3 regions of the Mesorhizobium sp. CC13 genome follow, and region 2 is predicted to be linked to each of the others. Evidence: riboswitches for the same ligand, from Rfam matches in the RefSeq annotation. Region 2 holds a riboswitch; each other region holds the start of a gene.
What was found. Region 2 has a riboswitch for cobalamin ahead of PV773_RS04235 (CbtB-domain containing protein). Riboswitches for the same ligand answer to the same signal wherever they lie in the genome.
Positions count from the first base shown of each region.

Region 1: another riboswitch for cobalamin. It lies ahead of PV773_RS17945 (aromatic ring-hydroxylating dioxygenase subunit alpha); the one in region 2 lies ahead of PV773_RS04235 (CbtB-domain containing protein).
Region 3: another riboswitch for cobalamin. It lies ahead of PV773_RS07970 (ABC transporter ATP-binding protein); the one in region 2 lies ahead of PV773_RS04235 (CbtB-domain containing protein).

Region 1 covers NZ_JARDJI010000014.1:65,835-73,533, reverse strand. The annotation lists gene PV773_RS17980 (DUF6088 family protein) at 1-210, opposite strand, end outside; partial or broken gene xth (exodeoxyribonuclease III) at 357-1,114, opposite strand; gene PV773_RS17970 (hypothetical protein) at 1,174-2,172, shown strand; gene PV773_RS17965 (transposase) at 2,195-3,175, opposite strand; partial or broken gene PV773_RS17960 (electron transfer flavoprotein subunit alpha/FixB family protein) at 3,178-3,576, shown strand; partial or broken gene PV773_RS17955 (TrbI/VirB10 family protein) at 3,631-4,678, shown strand; gene PV773_RS17950 (DUF2274 domain-containing protein) at 4,675-4,905, shown strand; cobalamin riboswitch at 5,335-5,545, shown strand; gene PV773_RS17945 (aromatic ring-hydroxylating dioxygenase subunit alpha) at 5,653-6,900, shown strand; gene PV773_RS17940 (hybrid-cluster NAD(P)-dependent oxidoreductase) at 6,911-7,699, shown strand, end outside.
Region 2 covers NZ_JARDJI010000002.1:241,899-249,597, reverse strand. The annotation lists gene PV773_RS04270 (creatininase family protein) at 1-307, shown strand, start outside; gene PV773_RS04265 (tyrosine phosphatase family protein) at 304-819, opposite strand; gene cobD (threonine-phosphate decarboxylase CobD) at 816-1,862, opposite strand; gene cbiB (adenosylcobinamide-phosphate synthase CbiB) at 1,861-2,826, shown strand; gene cobO (cob(I)yrinic acid a,c-diamide adenosyltransferase) at 2,841-3,458, opposite strand; gene cobU (bifunctional adenosylcobinamide kinase/adenosylcobinamide-phosphate guanylyltransferase) at 3,460-3,969, opposite strand; gene PV773_RS04240 (CbtA family protein) at 3,962-4,726, opposite strand; gene PV773_RS04235 (CbtB-domain containing protein) at 4,742-4,921, opposite strand; cobalamin riboswitch at 4,957-5,151, opposite strand; gene PV773_RS04230 (gamma-glutamylcyclotransferase) at 5,219-5,908, opposite strand; gene PV773_RS04225 (hypothetical protein) at 5,972-6,181, opposite strand; gene PV773_RS04220 (DUF1624 domain-containing protein) at 6,271-7,269, shown strand; gene PV773_RS04215 (isoprenylcysteine carboxylmethyltransferase family protein) at 7,266-7,699, shown strand, end outside.
Region 3 covers NZ_JARDJI010000004.1:11,009-18,707, forward strand. The annotation lists gene PV773_RS07950 (Clp protease N-terminal domain-containing protein) at 1-347, shown strand, start outside; partial or broken gene PV773_RS07955 (LysR family transcriptional regulator) at 623-718, shown strand; gene PV773_RS07960 (LysR substrate-binding domain-containing protein) at 807-1,262, shown strand; gene PV773_RS07965 (MFS transporter) at 1,398-2,564, shown strand; cobalamin riboswitch at 2,597-2,807, shown strand; gene PV773_RS07970 (ABC transporter ATP-binding protein) at 2,909-3,724, shown strand; gene PV773_RS07975 (ABC transporter substrate-binding protein) at 3,748-4,692, shown strand; gene PV773_RS07980 (iron ABC transporter permease) at 4,746-5,753, shown strand; gene PV773_RS07985 (anthranilate synthase) at 5,995-7,699, shown strand, end outside.

The DNA of each region.
Region 1 (7,699 bases), on a different contig from region 2:
GCCGGTCAGCTTGCTGACGCTGGGTTTGTCGTAGAGGCCGCGATAGGGCCGGCGGATGTCACCCCGCAGGGTCAGCCGTTGCAGCGCCTTCTCGACGGCATTCGGTGTCCCAATGTCGAGAAAGTCGGCGCGCGACCATACGCCGGCCGGCGCCGCCTGGGTGATCCGGTCGTGAATGCGATCGAGCGTGTCGGACGTCGGGTCTGGCATCTGGGCCGCCTTTCTGACCGAAGATTATATATAAAAATTGGTCAGTAGCGATCGAAAACATCGTTGTGACCAGAATTTGTATTCAAACTTTGGTCAGTGCCTAATCCCGCCTCGCGGCTGTTCATCGATGCTCAATCGAGATCGATCTATGCCGGCGCATGGTCGCTCGGCTTCTCCCACGTTCGCAACTCTGCATCGACGCCGGCGTTGCCTAGGCGATCTGATAGTGAGGGATTAATGAGGAGTTGATCCATCCGCAGACCCGAGCTCCGATCATAGCCGCCCTGATAGGAGAAATTCCAATAGGTGTACACGCCCTTCTCCGGATGGATGCGGCGAACTGCGTCGATCCATCCTGCTCGAGCATCTTCGCATAGGCTTGCCGGCTCTTTGGGAAGAAAACCGCATCGCCGAGCCATCGTACCGGCGCGACCGCGTCGATCGGGGTTGGCACGACGTTGTAGTCGCCACACAGCACAGTCGGCCCGCCCGCTTCGAGCAGGTCCTGCCCGTAGCTGATGAGGCGGTCGAACCAGCGCAGCTTGTAGTCGAACTTGGGACCAGGCGCCGGATTCCCATTCGGCAGGTAGAGGCAACCGACAACGAGCCCGTTCACGTCGGCTTCGATGTAGGGGCTGTGGGTGTCATCGGGATCGCCTGGCAAGCCGCGCCGGCGTTCAACCGGATCCGTCCCCCGAGACAGAATCGCCACTCCGTTGTAGGATTTCTGGCCATGCCAGATGGCGCCGTATCCCGCTTCCCGGATAGCCTCGACCGGAAAATTCTCGTCGGACGTTTTCAGTTCCTGGAGGCAGACGATGTCGTAGTCGGTAGCCGTGAGCCACTTGAGGAGCACGGGCAGCCGACCATTGACGCCGTTCACGTTGAAGGTGGCGATCCGAATGTTCCGCACTTTCCCTATAAGCCGACGAGACATGCAGCGCAGTGAGGCACCGGGGGATCATGATCAAGATCGTAGCTAACCAGCGCGCTTGCAGCCGCGCCTTTCGGCAATGGGCTGGCACACTGACCGCCAACTCGCTTGCCAAGGATTATGGGTGGGTCATTGAGGGCACCGGGGTAGTTTTCACGAACTACGGTCACGGCGAGGGGGGAGATATCACCACACAGGTGATGCTCGGAGCCGACCCAGAATATGGGGACGGCGTCGTCAAGATCGTGCAGCCGAAAGCGTCCCGCCACGACAAAGGGCCGACAACAGTGCTGGGTTGCGACGACCTGGGACGTCTGCTGCTGCTTCGCGAGGGAAGGCTCCAGAAGAACAACCTGTCGCGCCTTATAAAGGACGACTTCGCCAAGCTCAGCGGGCTGGCTGAAGTGCCTTTGATTGTGAAAGGCGAACGCTCGGCGCGGCACTTCTACGTCGTGGCGGATCTAAGCGCCAAACCCGGGGACATCGTCGCGCAGACCGCAGCCTTTGCCAACGCGTGCGTCCGTGCTCGGAGCAGGGCTGGCGGTGGTGAGCCACGTCCTGTCGAAGATGAGACCACCGTGACCTATGGCATGGATGAGAAGTGGCGCGTCACGAAATCGACCCGTCTAGGCGGCACCTTTGAGGTGAAGGCACTGCAAGGGCATATCTTCGCTGAACTAAAGAAGGTCGTTGGCAAGGAACTGCGCAAGCCTAAACGAAATGGCTTCTGCGTGGACGCGTTGATCGAACCGGCGAATTTGCTCATCGAGATCAAGACGAGCACGTCCGCCCACGCCCTATATGAAGGCGTCGGTCAGCTTCAACTCTATCCAAGTCTTATCGGCATCGCTTCGGCGCCGACCACCGCACTCCTAATTCCCGACGATCCTTTGAAGCCAATCATGGCCGCTGCGCTCGAAGAAGCCGGCATCCAGGTCTTTACCTACGGCATTGAGGAAACGGCCGGAAAGCCGAGGATTACCTTCGCGGACAAATTTATCGGCCGTTGCATGGTTCGCGTCGGCTAACTGAGGGCAGTCGAGCCGCCATTCAGCTGATCTCCGCGAGCGCGGACAACAGGAAGCTGCGCAGATACTCGGCCCGGGTCGCGACGAGGCAGCCAACGTTGGACGGCCAGCCCCAAATTACCCCGGTGACCTTTGCCAATTCAGGTGTCCAGGCAATACCGCACGCTTTCGCCTCAACGAAACAGGTGTTCCAGACTGCCGAGCCGCTCAGCCCGGGGGGCCGTGACAACCCCTTGTTGCCGATCACGTCGCTGGAGAGGTTGGGATTATAGTCGAGGCCGAAGTGGAAGCGTGAACTGAAACGATCGTCGCCAGGTGGAAGCTCGACTTCCCGTCCGGTCAAACACTGCGCCTTGGCCCTGACCGTCTCAAAGAAGAACCCGACGTCGTCACCTGGGAACCCGACGAAGGTCATGAGTTCGGTCGGGTAGGGCGAGTGGGCCCATGCGATCTGATCGAATTCAATGGCGCGTGATCCATGGGGCGCGCTCTTCCATGCCGCAGCGTCCACGGGGAGAAGCGCGACGTCGAGCGGTTCTCCGAACTTCACGTGATTGCCAGCGATGGCGCGGAGATCGTTGGAGTCTGCGAACTGGTAGAGGAGCCGCTCTCCACTCTCACGTGCGACCGCGACATGCGCGTTCGTTAGGACAAAGATGCGGTCGCCGACGCTCAGGTACGATCCGCTACCGTGCCCGACCCCATGGTCGCCACAATCTCTGAAGATCGGTGTCCGGTACTGCTTCAGGTATTCGGTCACCCGCACGCGCGCACCGCCGACCAGGACGATCTCAATCATGCCGCGCTGTTCCGCCCCAACCGCCGCGGCTGGTGAGGCGGCCGGCGCGCTGCTGATGACTTCGACCGGGATCAATTCCAGCGGCGAAGCCACCGACGCCGGCGTGCGCATCTGCCGGCGCCACGTGAACAACAGGTTCGCATTAATATCGTGCCGCCGCGCCACCAGCGACACCGACGCCCCGGGTTCACAGCTCTCGCCCACCAGCCGCTGCTTCTCTTCTAGGGTATATGATACCAAAGGTTCTGACGGCTGACTCTCGCGGGATTGAACGAAGCCGCTGACGCGGCAATTGGTGCGTGGGTTTGCGGATGGCCGAGCCGACGGCGGCCCTCGTCGTCTCGCTCGCCGGCAACTACGACACCATCGTCGCCGCCGCCACCTCGACCGGCAAGAACGTTTCGCCGCGCGTCGCAGCCCTGCTCGACGTCGGCCAGGTCTCCGAAATCATCGAGGTCGTCTCGTCCGACACCTTCAAGCGCCCGATCTATGCCGGCAACGCCATCCAGACGGTGCAGGCGCTCGACGCCATGAAGGTGATCACCGTGCGCACCGCCTCGTTCCAGGCTGCCGCCGAAGGCGGCTCGGCCGCGGTCGAGACCATCCAGCAATCGTCAGAGGCGCGTCCGCATCGTGCGCGCTGACTCAAGGCCGGCTTCATGAGCGCGACCAACCCCGGACAGAAAAAGGAAGCGTCGTTCTCCGATGACGCCCTGCCGCTCACCGACGAACCTGCGATGCGGCTGCGCCCCGAGCCCCCGCGTGTGACGCGCCTTTCGCGCAAGGTGCTGGCCGGTCTCAGCCTCATTGCCGGCGTCAGCCTGGGTGGCGCTCTGATCTACGCGCTTCAGAGCCGCAAGGCCAGAAAGCCGCAAGAACTGATTTCGACGGACAGCCTCGCCGTTGCCGACGGGCTCGCTGGCCTGCCGCGCGACTACACCGGTCCCATCCTCGGCTCGCCGCTTCCCGGCGACCTTGGCCGACCGATCCTCAATGCGCAAAACGCGGTGCGGCCGCCGCCGATCGTCGCGCCCGACCCAAACCTGAGCGCCGAGGAGCAGCGTCGGCAGCAGGAGCTCGAATCCGCCCGCACGGCAAAGCTGTTAGTGCCGACCGAAACACGACCGGTATTGACTGCGACGCCTACCGCGTCGCCGACCTCCCCAGTGCAGCCGATGCCGAATCCAACCGCACTCGGCCTCGACCCCCAGCCATCGACGCCGACGGCCGTCGAGCGTCAAAACGCCTTCCTCAATGCCCCGCCCGACAAGCGCAGCGTCTCGCCCGATCGCGTCGCGGCTCCGACATCGCCCTATGTGCTGCAGGCGGGCGCGGTGATCCCGGCCGCACTGATCACCGGCATCCGCTCCGATCTGCCCGGTCAAATCATGGCGCAGGTCACCGAAAACGTCTATGACAGCCCGACGGGACGCTTCCTGCTGGTGCCGCAGGGCACCCGCGTCATCGGCCAATACAGCAACGATGTCGGCTTCGGACAGCGTCGGGGCGGAGCTCGCCACCGACAACGATGACCGGCTGATCAATGCCATGCGCAACGGCGCCCAGGACACGATCAACGAGGCAGGTCAGCAGATCATCCGCCGCCAGCTCAACATCGCGCCGATGCTGACCATCCGGCCTGGCTTCCCGGTCCGCGTCATCGTCACGCGCGATCTCGTGCTCGAGCCCTATGGCGCAACACAATGATCAAGCTGAAGCTAAGCCCCATCGCCGACGACAGGCCTGTGAAGGTGACGCTGGAGCTTCCAGCGTCGTTGCATCGCGATCTCAAGACTTATGCGGAGATCCTCGGCCGCGAGAGCGGTCAGCCGGCAACCGAACCCGTTCGGCTGATCGTACCGATGCTGGAACGCTTCATCGCGACGGATTGCGGGTTTGCGAAGGCTCGGCGGATCCCTGACCCCGATCCGTAGCGATCGTCGAGTTTCTGGCTGGCAGGCCGTCCGTGACGCATCCGAGAGAAAGCTGCGAAACCGGCAGCACACCAATGCGGGCGTGTGAACTTCCGTACGCCCGCAATCCCATCTTGCTCCCCAAGGGCCGGGGAATATTTGAATCCTTCGACGCTTCCCGCACGACCGACAACGTGCTGCAGGTGAGAACCGATGCCGTTCCGAGTTGTCTCGATCTGATGGCACGCGCGCAGCGCTGCTGGAACAATCTCTGGGCGGCATTCGCCTCCTTGCCGAGCGTGTCCGCGACGAAGCCCAACGAGCCAATGGCTGGATCATTGACGCCGTGCTGATGAAGCGCGCGGAAGCAACTGACGATCGCCACGGTCGCTGTCGTCTTTGCAATCTGCCGATGTCGCTTTCCAGGCTTTGTCAGCGACGCGTCCGTGATCTGATCGACACGTTCAAGGTGCCCGTTGGCGAATTGGCCTGCGGGATAATTGGGAAGTCGGTTTGATGCCGACGCTGCCCCCGCAACGGTAGCGAAGCTTGTCGTCTCGACGGGAGAACCACTGGGCGTATGCCTGGGAAGGTGTCGGGACAGTCCTCAACAAAGGACAGCTTCGGAGCCCGGAAACCAGCCTCGAACTCTTTCAACCGACTGATCGCGGTGGGCGGTCAAGAGGCAGAGCGTTCGGGCAGTTCGTCCCGCGCGATCTTCCCCTCCATACCACCAGTTCAGTCCTTGTGCCGCTAGCGAGGACGGACATGGATACGCGCAACGAAATGCTGAAGCTCATCCGCGAAAGGCGCGATGGCTTCAGCCTGCCGCAACCCTTCTACATCGACCCCAATTTCTACAAGCTCGATCTTGAGCTGATCTGGTACCGGGACTGGCTGTTTGTCGGCCACGACTGCGAGGTCGCCAAGGCCGGAAGTTTCTTCACCGTCCAGGTGGGCGATTATCCCGTCGTCATCGTGCGCGGACGCGACGGACAGATCCGCGCCTTCCACAATTCCTGCCGCCACCGCGGCAGCCGCGTTTGCACCAGCGACAGGGGAACGTCAGCACGGCTGGTCTGCCCTTACCACCAGTGGACCTACGATCTCGACGGCAAACTGGTCTTCGCCCGCCAGATGGCCGAGGACTTCAAGAAGGAGGATTTCGGGCTGAAGCCCGTCGCCTGCGAAAGCGGCGGCGGCTACATCTTCATCTGCCTGGCCAAGGAACCCGCCGACTTCCGCCCGTTCCGGACGCTGATGGAGCCCTACTTCGCTCCCCACAGTCTCGTCGACGCCAAGGTCGCCTTCGAGTCGACCATCTTCGAGAAGGGCAACTGGAAGCTGGTGTGGGAGAACAACCGAGAATGCTACCACTGCGCGGCCAACCATCCCGAACTTTGTAAGACCTTTCCCGAGGCGCCGACCGTCACCGGGGTCAACGGCGCTGACAGCGACCCCGACATGCTGGCGCACTGGGCCCGCTGCGAGGCGGCAGGCCTGCCATCGCGCTTCTGCATAGACAAGGACGGGCAGTACCGTGCAACCCGCGCGCCGCTTCTCGGCGAGGCCGTCAGCTACACGACGACGGGAAGGCGCGCCGTCCGCAGGAACCTGTCAGACCAGGTTTTCACCGACCGCATCGGCACGCTTCTGCTCTACCACTATCCGACAACGTGGAACCACGTCCTTGGCGATTATGCGGTCACCTTCCGCGTCCTGCCGATCAGCGCGACGGAGACGGCGGTCACCACAAAGTGGCTCGTGCACAAGGATGCGGTCGAGGGCGTCGACTACGACCTCAAGGGACTGACCCACGTCTGGACCGAGACCAACGACGAGGACCGCCGCATCGTCGAGGAGAACGCCTTCGGCATCAGGTCGCCGGCCTATGAGACCGGCCCCTACTCCGAGCATCACGAAGGCGGCGTGATCCAGTTCGTCGACTGGTACGCCCGTTTCATCGAACCGAGGCTCACCGACGGGCAGAAGCCCGCGCTGCGCAGCGTCGCCTGAGGGAAGCGCCATGAATGCCATGAACGATCACAGCCTCTATCGCCACCTCGACGAGATGGCCCCGTGGAACGATCGCCTCCAGGTGCTGGAGGTGATCGCCGTGGCGGACGAAGCACCCGGCGTGAAAACCTTCACCTTCCGATCGGATGCGCAGACCTGGTTCCGTTACAAACCGGGCCAGTTCGTGACGCTGGAGCTGCCGACGGCCGCCGGCCCGCTTATGCGGACCTACACGCTGTCGTCTTCGCCTTCGCGGCCCTTCTCCATCGCCGTGACGGTCAAGGCACAGGTAGACAGCATCGGCACCCGCTGGATGTTCGGCAATCTTGTGCCGGGGTCTCGCGTCAAGGCGCTAGGTCCAGCAGGCAACTTCTCCCACCACGACCATCCGGCTGCGAAATACCTGTTCATCTCGGCGGGCTCCGGCATCACGCCGATGATGTCGATGCTACGCTGGCTGAACGACTGCGCACCATGGACCGACGTCGCCTTCGTCAACTGCGCCCGCTCGCCGGAGGAGATCATCTTCCGCAAGGAGCTGGAACTCCTCGGCAGCCGCATGCCCGGATTGTCTCTCGGATTCATGATCGAGGAGCGGTCGAGCCGCGAAAGCTGGTTCGGCCACATGGGGCGGATCGATGCCGTTCGGCTGCCGCTGCTCGCGCCCGACTTCCGTGAGCGCGAGCTGTTCTGCTGCGGCCCCGATCCGTTCATGCGCGCCGTAAGGGACATGCTGCAGGTAGCGGGTTTCGACATGGCGCGCTATCATCAGGAAAGCTTCGGCACCCCGGTAGCCGAA
Region 2 (7,699 bases):
CATCCACGGCGGTGACGTCGAGACCTCGCTGATGCTGCATTTCCGGCCCGACCTTGTCGAAATGAGCAAGGCGGAGAATTTCATCTCCAACGTCGCGCGTGCCGAAGAGGCGTTCGAACTGCTGCGCCAGACCGGTACCCATGCCTACGCCTGGGTCGCCTCCGACCTCAACCCGCACGGCGTGGTCGGCAATGCCGCGATCGCCACGGCCGAAAAGGGCCGGCTGACGGCCGAGCACCAGGCCGAGGGCTTCGTCCGGCTCATGCACGACATCCGCAAGGCCAAGCTTTCCGACTGGCTGGCCTAAATCTCCAGACCGAAGGGCACGCCCTCGAAGCAGTCCACGCCACGGCCGATTGCGCCGACCGCGGCGATCATCCGGCCATTGCGGCAGAGGACCTGGTCGGCGACCGCGATCAGCCGCGGATTGGGCGTGGCGGTGGGCGATAGGCGCCGCAGGCTTGCCGCCAGTTCCTCCTCGTCGCGCGAAGGCGCAAGTGCTGCCGCGATGATGTAGGCCGAGGCCGTCGACCGGCTGACGCCGGCATAGCAGTTGATCGCCAGCGGCCGCGCGCGGTTCCAGCTTTCCGCAAATTCCAGAAGCCGGCGCACATGGACCTCGCCGGGCAGCGTCATGCCGTCCTGCTCGGCAGCGATGTCATGCATGTTCAAGAGCAGGTGATCCTCGGCGCGGAGCGATCCCGGCCGCGTCATCTCGGTGCCGGCGGAGAGCAGGGAGATCAGTCGCCCGGCGCCAACGCGAAGGACGGTTTCATCCACTTTCGACAGCGGGCAGACATGGATCGTCGAATTGCTCATCTGCGCATCGCCTGCCGGTCTTGAGCCCAGTCGCCCAGCGCCACCTCGAGCCGCCGCCACTCGACCTCATGCCCGGGCAAGCCGCAGCGCAGTTGCGTCGGCCGGTCGGCGAAGGCGCGCACGAGAATGCCCTCGCGGCCGAGCGCCCGGAACAGCCCGGCGGCGTCGGCGATGTCGACATGGCGGAACAGCGAGGTACCGCCCGTGGTGATCACGCCGGCGCGCGCGAACGCCTGGTCGAGCCGATGCGCGGCCTGGGCGAGCATCGCACGCATATACGTCTGCCAGGCGCCGTCGGAAAGCGCCTTGATGCCGTACTCCAGCGCGGGAATCGCCACGGACCAGGGACCAAGCTCTTCCTCGAGCCGTTCGGCGATCGAGCCATGAGCAATCGCGAAGCCGAGCCTTATTCCCGCAAGGCCATAGAACTTCCCGAAGGAACGCAGGACGACGATGCCACCCTGGTCGACATTGCCGGCAAGGCTTTCGGCGCCTGGGCCGACATCCATGAAGGCCTCGTCGACCACGAGCAACCCGCCCTTCGCCCGCATCTTCTCCCCAAGGCCGAGCAGTTCCAGGCGCGAGATCACCCGCCCGTCGGGATTGTTGGGGTTGACGACGACGGCGAGATTGGCATCCGCAAGGCGCGCAAAGTCGCGGACCTCGGCCACCTCGTGACCGGCGATCGCGGCCGCACGAGCGTGTTCCTGGTAGGTCGGGCCGAGCACGAAGGCGCGGCCAGGCCGCACCAGCGACGCGATGCGCGGCAAAAGGATCTGCGTGCCCGGCGCCGGAACAACGTTGGCTGCCGACGGCGCGCCGTAGGCTGTCGCCGCCACAGCCGCGAGGTCGCGCGCCCTTCCAGGCTCCGGCAGGCGCGACAAGGCTGTGGCGGGCAGTTCGAAAAGCGGATAGGAGTGCGGATTGATCCCGGTCGAAAGGTCGACGAACGGCTCGGGCGCTCCCGGAAACAGCGCCCTCGCCCGCTCCAGGCTGCCGCCGTGATCGACCGTCCCAGTCCTACGTCCTGCAAGAAGCGTCATGTCTTTTCCGCTTGCCTTCCTGTCGCTTCTGGTTGAACTCGGCTTCGGCTATCCGGACCGGCTTGTGCGCAAGATCGGCCATCCGGTCATCTGGATCGGACAGCTGATATCCTTTCTCGACAAGAGCCTCAACCGCGCCACCGATACCGACGCCATGCGCCGCATCTGGGGCGTGGCCGCCCTCGTCGTCATCGTCGCCGTTCCCGCCGCCACGGCATTCGCCATCGAGCGCCTGTTCGGCCTCCTGCCCTTCGGCATTCTCTTGACGGCGATCGCAGCGAGCAGCCTCGTTGCCCAGCGCAGCCTCGGCATCCACGTCCGCGCCGTGGCCGACGCGCTCGACAGCGGCGGTCTTGCCGCCGGCCGCAAGGCCGTGTCCCAGATTGTCGGACGCGACCCCGAACGGCTCGACGAGGCCGGTGTCAGCCGCGCCGCCATCGAAAGCCTGGCCGAGAACTTTTCCGACGGCATCACCGCCCCGGCCTTCTGGCTGGCCGTCCTCGGCTTTGCCGGCGGTGCCGCCTACAAGGCCGCCAACACCGCCGATTCGATGATCGGCCACCGCACCAAGCGCCACGAGGCCTTCGGTTGGGCGGCCGCCCGCTTCGACGACCTCATCAACCTGCCAGCCTCGCGCTTGACGGCGCTCGCAATCGTGCTCGCCGCCTTCCTAGTGCCCGGCGCCGACCCCAAGGCCGCCTGGCACGCGGTCTGGCGCGATGCGAAGCAGCACCGTTCGCCCAATGCCGGCTGGCCCGAGGCCGCCATGGCGGGCGCGCTCGGCCTGGCGCTCGCCGGCCCGCGCAGCTATGGCGGCGTGATGGTCGACGACACCATCATGGGCGCCGGCGGCCGACGCGACGCCAACGCCTCCGACATCCGTGCCGCCTTGCGTCTCTATTGGACGGCCGATGCCATTCTAGTCGGCGCGATCGGAGCGGTCGGATTGGCCATGTGGTTCTGAAGCGGCCCTGCCGCTCAGAACTCGATCCCCTTCTGCGCCTTCACGCCCGCCGAAAAATGGTGCTTGGTGGCGCCCATTTCGGTGACGAGATCGGCCGCCTCCACCAGCGCCGGCTTGGCGTTGCGGCCTGTGACCACGACATGCAGGCCCTCGCGCCGGCCCTTGAGCGCGGCAACCACGGCGTCCAGGTCGAGATAGTCGTAGCGAAGCGCGATGTTGAGCTCGTCGAGCACGACGAGCGAAATGCTCGGATCGGCGAGCAGCTCCTGCGCCTTCGACCATGCCGCCTCGGCAGCGGCGATGTCGCGCTTGATGTCTTGGGTCTCCCAGGTGAAACCCTCGCCCATCGTGTGCCAGACGACACGGTCGCCGAATGCCGCGAAAGCGTCCTGCTCGCCCGAATGCCAGGCGCCCTTGATGAACTGCACCACGCCGACGCGGTGGCCGTAGCCGAGCATGCGCAGCGCCAGCCCGAAGGCCGCCGTCGACTTGCCCTTGCCGGGGCCGGTGTTGACGATCAAAAGGCCCTTCTCGACGATGGTCTTGCCTGCCACCTCGGCATCTTGCACGGCCTTGCGCTTGGCCATCTTGGCGCGGTGCCGCTCGGCTTCCTGGTCGTCGATGGTCTTCATGTCACTTCACCTTCATCGGCAGGCCGGCGACCATGAACAGCACCTCGTCGGCGCCTGCCGCCACCTGTTGATTGAGCCGTCCGGCCGCATCGCGGAAACGGCGGCCAAGCGCATTGTCCGGCACGATGCCGAGCCCGACCTCGTTGGCGACGACGAACCACGGGCCGCGCGGCCGCGCCAGAAGCCCGGCAAGGCTCGAACTCTCGGCTTCGACATCATGGTCCGCGAGCATGTGGTTGGAAAGCCAGAGTGTCAGGCAATCGACCAGCACCGGCACGCCGTCCGGGACGCTGCCGAGCGCGCCGGTGAGATCCAGCGGCGCATCGATCGTATGCCATCCCGCACCGCGCCGGGCGCGATGGATATCGATGCGCTCGCGCATCTCCTCGTCATAGGCTTGCGCCGTGGCGATGTAGGTCCACGGCGCAGGATGCTGGGTCACGAGGCGCTCGGCGTGCGCGCTCTTTCCGGAACGCGCCCCACCGAGCAGGAAAGTCAGCTTCTCAGGCAAGATGCCCGCGCATCGCTTCGCCGCGCTCACCCATGAAGCGGCCGCGCACGAAGCCTGCGACGGCACCGAGGACGACCCAGAACACGAGGTTCGATATCGTGGTGGCGACGACGAAGCTGCGATGCAGGTCCACCGGGATCGGCGTCTCGTGGCTCGCCGGCTGCGGTGCGCCGACGACATGCGGCGCGACGATCAGTGCGACGCCCAGGATGGCGAGCGGCAGCGACTTGCGGAACGCGATGAGCGCAAGGCCCGCGGCGGTGGCGAGCACCGTGAGCGTCCACCAGACCTGGCGGTCGCCTAGGTCGGCCGCCGGCATCGCCGGCAGTTCCGGCGGCAGTCCCAGGCCGGGCGCGAGCGTGAACACGGCGAATCCGGCAAAGCCCCAGAACACGCCCTGGCGCCAGTTGGCGATGCCGCCGGCAAACTCGGAGGCCGCGACCAGGATCAGCGCGAAGGCCACGCCGCTCACCACGTTGGCGAGCGCCGTATAGGCGAAACGTTCGAAACCGTCGGCCGGCGCCCAGGCCTCCGCCTCGGGCTCCTGCGGTGCCGCTGCCTGAGCGTCGGCGGCCGGGGCGGACATTTCGGTCCCGGCGGCCGGCGCCGTGAGATGGTCATGACCGCCGGCGTTCTCGTAGGTCTCTGCCTTGAAGATCAGCGGATCGGTCGAATAGGTCTGGAGCGCGGCCAGGATCACGCCGGCGAATAGGCCGCTGATCGCCGCGATGAACACGACGTTGCGAAACACGGACATATCGAAGAACTTCCGTTAGTGGCAGGGGAACGCCATCGAGTGGCGATAATCGTGGGCCGCGTTGTGCACCACTTCCATCTGCGAGAAGCCGAGGATCCCGACGAAGAACAGTCCGAGCAGCGCCGCCATGGCAAGCTGCATGTTGCGCGACTGGGCAGAAACGCCGGCGCCGATCGCGGAAGAAACAGTCGTCATTTCGATGTCCTTTCGCCCTCCACCCGAGGGCACAGAGTTCATTTCCCGTCGCCGGCAGGTCTCCTGGCTTGCGGATCGACACCCTTCCCCGCCTTCCCGAAGCAAGCTTCAGTGGCCCTTGGGGAGAGCTAACCGCACACAGTTGCGGGGGCAGCCGCGGCTTCGGGCAAAAAACGCCCTCACCGCATTCCCTCTTGATTCCAAACGGAACCGACGACGGCATCGACTATAGAAACAAAACCCGGAAGCGGCAAACCAAATTCCGACGCCGGGCGGCGCGAATGCGGCGTCGGCCAATCAGGCCCTCGCCGCGATCCGCTCGGCGACCAGATGCTGCAGGCGCCACAGATGCCGGTCATGGATCGCCCGCTGCTCGAGGTTTTTCACGACGTTGTAGAGATAGTCCGCCGCCGAGCCCCAATGTCCGCAGCTCGTGGCGATGCGTTCCACCACGTCGTCCTCGGATATGCCGCCGGCATAGGCGCGCCCCCTGCGGTTGGCGACGAAGCCTAGCGCGACCAGCGGCCCTCCCTCCGTGGAGAGATTCAGCCAGCGCGGCGTGTAGGTCGACGGCTTGAGCGTCATCTCGCGTCGGAACAGCTTGTCCAACTGCTGACGGCGGTCGCCATCCATGAGCCGCAGCGCCACCCCCTTGCACTGGCCGCCCCTATCCATGGCCATCATGAGCCCGGGCTGGGTCTTGGTGGCCCGCCAGCGGGTCATGTTCACGCAAAATGAGCGATGCCAGCCGCGCGCCAGCGCCACCTTCTCCTCGGTGTGCTCCACCTCCGGCTTCCAGATCAGCGACCCGTAGGCGAAGAGCCACAGCGGCCCGTCGTCGGGACGGGCGCCCAAGGTCTCCTCGATCATCCTGGCATAATCGTCTTCGTCGAGATGCTGGGCGTCAGGGTCCGGCCCCTCGTCGAATACGTCGCGATGGCAGCGCGCCACCAATTCTTCCGTCAGCGACATAATGCGCCCCGTCATGGTCACCTCTCGCTTCACCCGGTATTCAATCCCTTCCCGAGAGAAATCAAAATCGCACAGCCGTCAGTGCCCGCTCGGCAATGTCGAGATGGCGGCCATTTTCATCGTCTGACGAGCCGAATTCGAACACCGCCACGCATCTGCCAGCACTACGTGACGGTAGCCGAATGCCAGCGCCTCGGATACCAGCTCCAGGCAGGCGTCGCCCTGCACTATCCGGGTGCTGCGTCCGATGGCCGCGATCGATGCGCCATTCGCAGAAACTTTGTGCATCGGCCGCAACTCTACTCACTACCGCCTAGTTTAAACCATTATAGTACTGCATTGGCGCAAGAACGCTCCAGACCGCAAAAGTGATATCCATGACGATCCAACTGTCCGCCGACCTGGCTCCGGCCCGTTCGAAACGCATCTCAACAATCGACATCGTCCGCGGTGTCGCCTTCGTCGCCATGGCGATCTACCACTTTGCCTGGGATCTGGAGTTCTTCGGCTACATGGATCCAGGCACGACCGCCTATGGCGGCTGGAAGATATTCGCGCGCTCCATCGCCTCCAGCTTCCTCTTCCTGGTCGGCGTGAGCCTGGTGATGGCCTACACCAAGGGCTTTCACTGGGGCAGGTACTGGCGCCGCCTTGCCATGGTGGCGGCTGCGGCGCTGCTCATCACCGTGGCGACATGGTTCGCCATGCCGAACACGTTCATCTTCTTCGGCATCCTGCATCAGATCACGCTCGCCAGCGTACTCGGACTCGCCTTCCTGCGCCTGCCGCCCCTGCTGACCCTGGTCGTCGCCGTGCTGGTCATCGCCGCGCCCCAGTTCCTGCGCGCGGATATCTTCAACCACCCGGCGCTGTGGTGGGTCGGCCTGTCGACCGTCGTCCCCCGCTCGAACGACTACGTGCCGCTATTTCCGTGGTTCGGCGCGGTCCTGGCAGGCATCGGCGTCGCCGGGCTTGCCCAAAGGGCCGGCCTGTTCGAGAAGCTCGCGGCGATTCAGGCAGGCGCCTGGTCGCGGCCGCTGACCTTCGTTGGCCGCCACGGCCTCGCCGCCTATCTCATCCACCAGCCGGTGCTGATCTCGCTGGTCTGGGCCTTTGCGCAGTTTTTCCCCGCACAGGTCGAAACCCGGGAGGTGACGTTCCTCAGTTCCTGCCAGCTGTCCTGCGAGCAGACCCGCGACACCGAATTCTGCGCGCGCTACTGTGCATGCGTGCTCGATGACCTGCAGAGGGACGATTCGTTCGATCGCTTCTATGCCGGTGAGCAGAGCGCGGCGCTGACGACACGCGTGCGTGAGACGACGGCCATGTGCACCGCGCGCTCGGACAGCGAAATGCAGAATGGAGGAGTGCAATGACAGATCGTTCCGCCGCCCCCAACAAGGTGCCGTGGCCGCCGATCATCTATCTTGCAGCGATCGCGGTCGCGATCCTGCTCGAGGTCTTTCTCCCGCTCCCGTGGATCACCGAGCCGCTTTCCGATATTCTGTTCGCCGCCGGCGGCCTTGCGGTGGTGGCAGTCATAGCGATCGAGATTTCGGCGATGCGCGCGCTCAAGCGCGGTAACACGACCATCAGGCCGGACAGGGCTTCCGACCATCTGGTCACCGACGGCGCCTTCGCCCTGACGCGCAATCCGATCTATTTCGGCAATACCCTGATGATGATCGGCATCGGCCTGATCGCAGGCAGCATCTGGTTCATCGCCCTGGCCCTGATCGCGGCCTTCGCGACGCAGAAACTCGCCATCGAGCGCGAGGAAAAGCACCTCCAGACCCGCTTCGGCAA
Region 3 (7,699 bases), on a different contig from region 2:
CCTTTAAGCGAGCAGGAGTGGAGCCAGACGCCCTGCAAGCCGCGATCGAACGGCAGTATGGCGATGCCCTTCGGTCGATCGGCCTGACAGCGGATGCGCCGCATGAAACGTCGATTTCGGCAAATCCCGGCGCATATCAAGCAGCACCCTCCGGCCAAGCAGTCATGCAGGAGCTGGCGGCAACCCGGAAAGACCATACCCCGTTGCTTGGCGCCCATGTCGTCGGCATCGTCGCGGGAATGTCGCAGGGTGTAGCGCCCCGCGCGCTCCGCGCCTTGGGCATAGATTCCGCCACACTGAAATCGGCTGCCGACGCGATAGTCGCAGCAATCGGCCCCGCCCGCTGATCTCCCGGCAGGGCTCTCCACCTCATGACTATTCGGAAGGGGCGCCTCGTGCGCCCCTTCTCATTTCTGGCCAGCGAAAGCCGCTCTGGTCCGCCGCGTCGGCAGTCGCCAGCCGAGGCGGACGCCGAGCGTGGCGACTGCGATCAGGACCATGCCCAGCCCCTGGGCGATGCCGATGGGATGATCGTAGACCGCCCAGTCGATGATGATGGCGACGACCGGGTAGACGAAGGTGAGTACTCCGATGACCGGCGTCGGCGGCGCTCGACCTCGACCTGCTCAGGACCTTCGTCGCCGTTGCGGACAGCGGCAGCTTTTCCAGTGCCGCCGCGCGGGTCGGGCGCAGCCAGTCGGCGGTGAGCATGCAGATGCAGCGGCTGGACCAGACCGTCGGCAAGAAGCTCCTGGTGCGCGGGCCGCGCGCGGTGACCACGAATCTGCGAGCAGTCGACCTCGCTGGTGAACACCTTCGCCGACGGGCGGCTCGACCTCGTCATCATTACCCGTGGATCGGAGCAGTCGATCGAGGTGCTGCAGCGCGAGCGACTGGTGTGGGTCGCCTCGCCCAACCATGTCGCCTGGGAGATCGATCCCCTGCCCGTCGCCCTGTTCGAGCCGGGCTCCGTAGCGCGACGCAGCGTGCTGCAGGTGCTGGGCGCCGCCGATCGGTCGTTCCGCAGCACCTATTCCAGCGCAAGCCTGCTCGGGCTGATCGCCGTCGTGCAAGCGGGCCTGGCGGTCGCCGGCCTCGCCCAGCGCAGCGTGCCGCCAAGCCTGCGCATCATCGGCGAGAACGAGGGCCTGCCGCCCCTGCCCGACATGGAGATCGGCATCCTGCGCAACCCGCAAGCGGGCAATTCGGCGGTCGAGCGGCTCTACGACTTCCTCCGCCGCGACCTGACGCAACAGTCCTGAACGACGGGGCTGCGCCGTCCGCGAATGGGTGCCATGCACTCCATGCATTGCTGCAATGCATCAAAATCGCTTGCGCGGCGGCCGACTTAAGGAAACTGTCGACCTAAATCGTTTCAATTCCCCCCGAGTCCATCCATGCCCTTGCCGATCCTCGCTCTGGCCGTTGCATCTTTTTGCATCGGTACCACCGAATTCGTGATCATGGGGCTGTTGCCCGAGGTCGCCGCCGACTTGGGCGTCTCGATCCCGGCGGCGGGGCTGCTGGTCACGGGCTATGCCCTCGGCGTGGTCATCGGAGCCCCGATCATCGCCATCGGCACGGCGAGACTGCCGCGCAAGCCGGTGCTGGTCGGGCTGGCCATGCTGTTCGTTCTCGGCAACCTGCTTTGCGCCATCGCCCCCACCTACTGGACGCTGATGGCGGCGCGCGTCGTCACCGCCCTCGGCCACGGCGCCTTCTTCGGCATCGGCTCGGTGGTGGCGGCAAGCCTGGTGCCGGCCAACAAGCGCGCCAGCGCCATCGCCCTGATGTTCGCCGGCCTGACGCTCGCCAACATCCTCGGCGTGCCCGGCGGCACCGCGCTCGGCGAAGCCTTCGGCTGGCGCATGACCTTCTACGCCGTCGTCGTCATCGGCCTGATCTCGGTCGCGGCCATCGCCTGGCTCGTGCCGGCGGGCGTCGCCCCTCCCGGCAAGGGTGGCGTCGCCGGCGAGGTCAAGGTGTTGGGCAAGCTGCAGGTGTGGCTCGCCATGATCATCTCCGCGCTCGCCTCGGGCAGCCTGTTTGCCGTCTTCACCTACATCAAGCCGATCCTGACCGGCGTCACCGGACTGTCGATCGAGTCCGTCACCTGGATCCTGCTCTTGTTCGGCGGCGGCATGACCATCGGCAACATCATCGGCGGCAAGCTGGCCGACTGGAGGCTGATGCCGACGGCCATCGGCGCGCTCGTGGTGATGGCCATGATCCACGTCGCCTTCGCCGGGCTCAGCCACTCGGTACCCGCGGCGATCCTGCTCGTCTTCATGTGGGGCGTCATCACCTTCGTCATCGTGCCGCCGATGCAGATGCGCGTCGTCGAGACAGCCTCGGAAGCGCCGAACCTCGCCGCCACGCTCAACCAGGGCGCCTTCAATGCCGGCAATGCCGCCGGCGCCTGGGCGGGAGGCGCTGCGATCTCGATGGGAGTGAGCTACGCCGACCTGCCCTTCGTCGGCGCGGCGATTGCGCTGACCGCCTTCGCCGTGGCCGTCATTTCCTTCGCGCTCGACCGGCGTGACGCAATTCAGCAGGCGGCATGACGCTTTAGCGATTGTCAGCAACCCGTCGTTGCTGTAGCCACGGCAGCGATGGTTCCTGCTGCCTGGTTCGGGCAGCGGATTAAATGGGAACACGGTGAGACGTCCCGGACGCGAAACCGTGGCTGCCCCCGCAACTGTGAGCGGATAGCAAGTCGGAAGAATGCCACTGGCCGCACGGCCGGGAAGGCTCCGAGGCGCCGAAACCCGCAAGCCAGGAGACCTGCCATCATCGGATGCGTTCAACCGGCCGGGGTGTGCCGCGGAGATGATGATGGTTGCGACTGCCTTTTTCGGATCGCCGATCGGATCGTTCTGCCGCCTCCGCCACGTCACGGAGACAGGGCATGCTCGATCACGTCCACGGCTCTAGTCGTCTCGTAGGCTCCACCCCGGCACTGCTCGAACTCGACGGCCTGTCATGGGGCCCGCGCGCGTCGAAGCCGATCCTCCAGCCAGTGACCGTGCGTGTGGAGCCGGCGGAGCTGCTGGCCATCGTCGGCCCCAACGGCGCCGGCAAGTCGAGCCTGCTGCGCTGCCTCTACCGCTACCACCGGCCGACCGGCGGCACGGTCAGGCTGGACGGAACCGACATCTGGCGGATGAAGCCGCGCGATTGCGCCCGCCGCATCGCCACAGTGCTGCAGGAGCCGGCCTCGGACTTCGGCCTGACGGTGGCCGAGATCGTCGAACTCGGGCTCATCCCGCACGCCACCCGCGTCGGAACCGCGGCCGACTACTATCTTGACGTCGAGGCCGCACTGTCGCTGCTCGGCCTCACCCGGCTCGCCGCGCGTGATTTCGGCTCGCTGTCGGGCGGCGAGAAACAACGCACCATGATCGCGCGAGCCGTGGTGCAGCGGCCCGACCTCTTGATCCTGGACGAGCCGACCAATCACCTCGACATCCGCCATCAGCTCGAAGTGCTCGAACTGCTTCGCAATCTCGGCTGCACCGTGGTGGTCTCGCTGCACGACCTGGCGCTCGCCTCGGCCTATGCGGACCGCGTGCTGGTCATGGACGGCGGCCGCGCGGTCGCCTGTGGCAGGCCGGCCGACATCCTCACACCCGAGCGCATCCGCGAGAACTTCGCCGTGGGCGCCACCCTCGACGATCACCCGGTCACCGGGCGCCCGCGCTTTTCCTTCCATCTCGAACGCTGAACCCGCCAAGCCGAGGAGCCTCCATGCGCCTGACGATTTTTGCCGCCGCAGTCCTTGCAAGCTGCACCACCGCCCTGGCGGACGACTTTCCGGTCACGGTCAGGAGCTGCAACCGCGACGTGACCTTCGCCGCTCCGCCGCAGCGGGCGGTGTCCAACGACATCAACCTGACCGAGATGATGCTGACCCTCGGCCTGGCCGACCGCATGGTCGGCTATTCCGGCATTTCCGGCTGGAACAAGATCGACGCGGCCATTCGCAAGGACATCGGCCAGTTGCCGGAACTCGCGCCGCAATATCCGAGTAAGGAGGTGCTGCTCGGCGCCGACGCCGATTTCTATTTCGCCGGCTGGAACTACGGCATGAGCGTCGGCGGCGCCGTCACGCCCGACACGCTCGCGCCCTTCGGCATCGCCGTCTACGAGCTGACGGAAAGCTGCATCCACGTCGTGAAGCGGGAAAAGTCGTCGATGGACGACATGTATGTCGACCTCCTCAACCTCGGCACGATCTTCGGGGTGCGCGACAAGGCGGAGGCCCTGGTCATGGGCTACAAGCGGGATCTCGCCGAATTCCAGTCCAGGCTGCCTCGGCTCGACAGGCCGGTGAAGGTGTTCCTCTACGATTCCGGCGAGCAGAAGCCGTTCACCGCAGGCCGCTACGCCATCCCGACCGCGATGATCGAGGCGGCCGGCGGCATCAACATCGCCGACGACGTCGAGGCCAACTGGGCCGAGATCGGCTGGGAACCGGTGATCGAGCGCAATCCCGACGTCATCGTCATCGTCAACTACGGCGAGGTGACGGCCGAGCAGAAGATCGCCTTCATGCGCTCCAACCCGGCCTTCAAGGACATTGCGGCGGTGAGGAACAACCGTTTCGTCGTGCTCGAATATGTCGAGGCTACACCCGGGCCGCGCAACATCGCGGCGATCAAGCGCCTGGCCGAAGCGTTCCGGGCTGACTGACCGTGTCGCACCGGAATTTCGTCAAGGGCCCACGCCATGCGCTGATCCACGCCATGCCGGCGCTGGTCGCGGCGCTCGCGGCACTGCTGGCCGTCACGATGCTCGTCGCGATCGGCGTGGGTTCGGTGGCGATCCCGCTCGACGCGGTCTGGGGGGTGATCGCCAACAAGCTCGTGCCGGGCAGCGTCGAGGTCTTCTGGTCGAGCGGCCGCGAGAACATCGTCTGGGACGTGCGCGCGCCGCGGGTCATCCTCGGGGCGACGGTCGGCGCCTCGCTCGCGGTCGTGGGCGCAGCACTGCAGTCGGTGACGCGCAATCCGCTCGCCGATCCGCATCTGCTCGGCGTCTCATCCGGTGCCGCGCTGGGGGCTATCCTCGCTTTGCTCCATGCCGGCATGGTGTTCGGCCCGATCACGGTGCCGCTGTTCGCCTTCGCCGGCGCGCTGGCGGCCACCGCCCTGGTGCTGATGGTCGCCAACCTGACGCGGGCGCACTCGGCCGGCCAACTCGTATTGGCCGGCGTCGCCGTCAGCTTCATCATAACGGCGGCCGGCAACCTGTTGATCTTCCTGGCCGATCCGCGGGCAGCGCCGGTCGTCATCTTCTGGATGCTCGGCGGCCTCGGCATGGCGCAATGGCAGCAGCTGGCCTACCCGCTGCTGGCGCTCGTCGCCGGCGGCGGCTACCTTCTGACCCAGGCCCGCAACCTCAACGCCATGACGCTCGGCGACGAGAGCGCCACCGCGCTGGGGCTGCCGGCGCGCCGGTTCCGCCTCGTCATCTTCGTGGTCTGTGCCATACTCACCGGCAGCGCCGTCGCCTATTCGGGCGTCATCGCCTTCGTCGGGCTGATGATCCCGCATGTCGTGCGGCTCGCGATCGGCGGCGATTACCGTCGCGTGCTGCCGCTGTCGGCTCTGGTGGGCGCCATCTTCCTCGTCACGGCCGACATGGCCGCCCGCACCGTGCTGCCGCCGCAGGACATGCCGCTCGGCATCCTCACGGGGCTGATCGGCGGCGTGGCGTTTGTCGCCCTGATGCGCCGCCGGGTCACAAACTGAGGGTCAGTTGGTAATGCAACGCAACACAGCGCAAATCCTGTTGCAGCCCATGTTTTTCGCCGCTATGGATTTCGCATGAACACGACCTCGAACCAGAACAATTGGTGGCGGGCCAGCTGACAGCGGCCTCTCGAAGCGCGTGTGCGTGAAAATTGTGGTGGCCGCAACGGAAGTTCCGGGCGGCCATTTGCTTTTTTCGAACCAGCTCCGGAACCTCCAGCGGCAAGAGATGGAGACGGGAATGACGGTGGAAATCCTAGAGAACGGCGCCGAGCGCTTTGTCACCGGAGGTGGCATCGCGATCACCCGCGAGCGCCACGAGACCGCCTATGCCGGGGCGATCGAGGCCTATATCGACGGGCTGAACAGCCGGCGCGGCGCGGTATTTTCCTCGAACTACGAATATCCCGGCCGCTATACCCGTTGGGACACCGCCATCATCGACCCGCCGCTGGTGATTTCCGCGCGCGGCCGTTCGATGAAGATCGAGGCGCTGAACGCGCGCGGCAAGGCGCTGCTGCCCGTCATCGGCAGGACGCTCGGCAACCTCGCCGAGGTGACGATCGGGGAGACGTCGGCCAGACTGATCGGGCTCGAAGTGGCAAAGCCCGGCCGCATCTTCACCGAGGAAGAGCGCTCGCGCGTGCCTTCGGTGTTCACCGTGCTGCGCGCCATCACCGCCCTGTTCAAGACCGATGCCGACAGCAATCTCGGCCTCTACGGCGCCTTCGGCTACGACCTCGCCTTCCAGTTCGACCCGGTCGAGCACAAGCTCGAGCGCAAGCAGAGCCAGCGCGACCTGGTGCTGTTCCTGCCCGACGAGGTGCTGGTGGTCGACCACTATTCGGCCAAGGCCTGGCACGACCGCTACGACTATGCCGGCGACGGCTTTTCGACCGAAGGCATCGCCCGCGACAGCGTCGCGGAGCCGTTCAAGGCCTCCGACCGCATCCCGCCGCGCGGCGACCACGAGCCCGGCGAATATGCCCAGCTGGTGCGCCGGGCGATGGACAGCTTCAAGCGCGGCGACCTGTTCGAGGTCGTGCCCGGCCAGATGTTCTACGAGCGCTGCGAGACCGCACCCTCGGAGATCTCGCGCCGGCTCAAGAACATCAACCCCTCGCCCTACTCCTTCTTCATCAATCTCGGCGAGGGCGAGTACCTGATCGGCGCGTCGCCCGAGATGTTCGTGCGCGTCAACGGCCGCCGCGTCGAGACCTGCCCGATCTCGGGCACCATCAAGCGCGGCGACGACGCGATCTCGGACTCCGAGCAAATCCTCAAGCTGCTGAACTCCAAGAAGGACGAGTCCGAGCTCACCATGTGCTCGGACGTCGACCGCAACGACAAGAGCCGCGTCTGCGAGCCGGGCTCTGTCCGCGTCATCGGCCGCCGCCAGATCGAGATGTATTCGCGCCTGATCCACACCGTCGACCACATCGAGGGCCGCCTGCGCGAAGGCATGGACGCCTTCGACGCATTCCTCAGCCACGCCTGGGCGGTGACGGTGACCGGCGCGCCCAAGCTCTGGGCCATGCGCTTCATCGAGAACAACGAGAAGAGCCCGCGCGCCTGGTATGGCGGGGCGATCGGCATGGTGCACTTCAACGGCGACCTCAACACGGGCCTGACCTTGCGCACCATCCGCATCAAGGACGGCATCGCCGAGGTGCGCGCGGGTGCCACCCTGCTCTACGATTCCGTCCCCGAGGAAGAAGAAGCCGAAACCGAACTGAAGGCCTCAGCCATGCTTTCCGCCATCCGCGACGCCAAGACCGGCAACTCCGCAGGCACCGAACGCACCACCGCGCGCGTCGGCGAAGGGGTGAAGATCCTGCTCGTCGACCACGAGGACTCCTTCGTCCATACGCTGGCCAACTATTTCCGCCAGACCGGCGCCGACGTGTCGACCGTGCGCTCGCCGGTGCCGGAAGAGATATTCGACC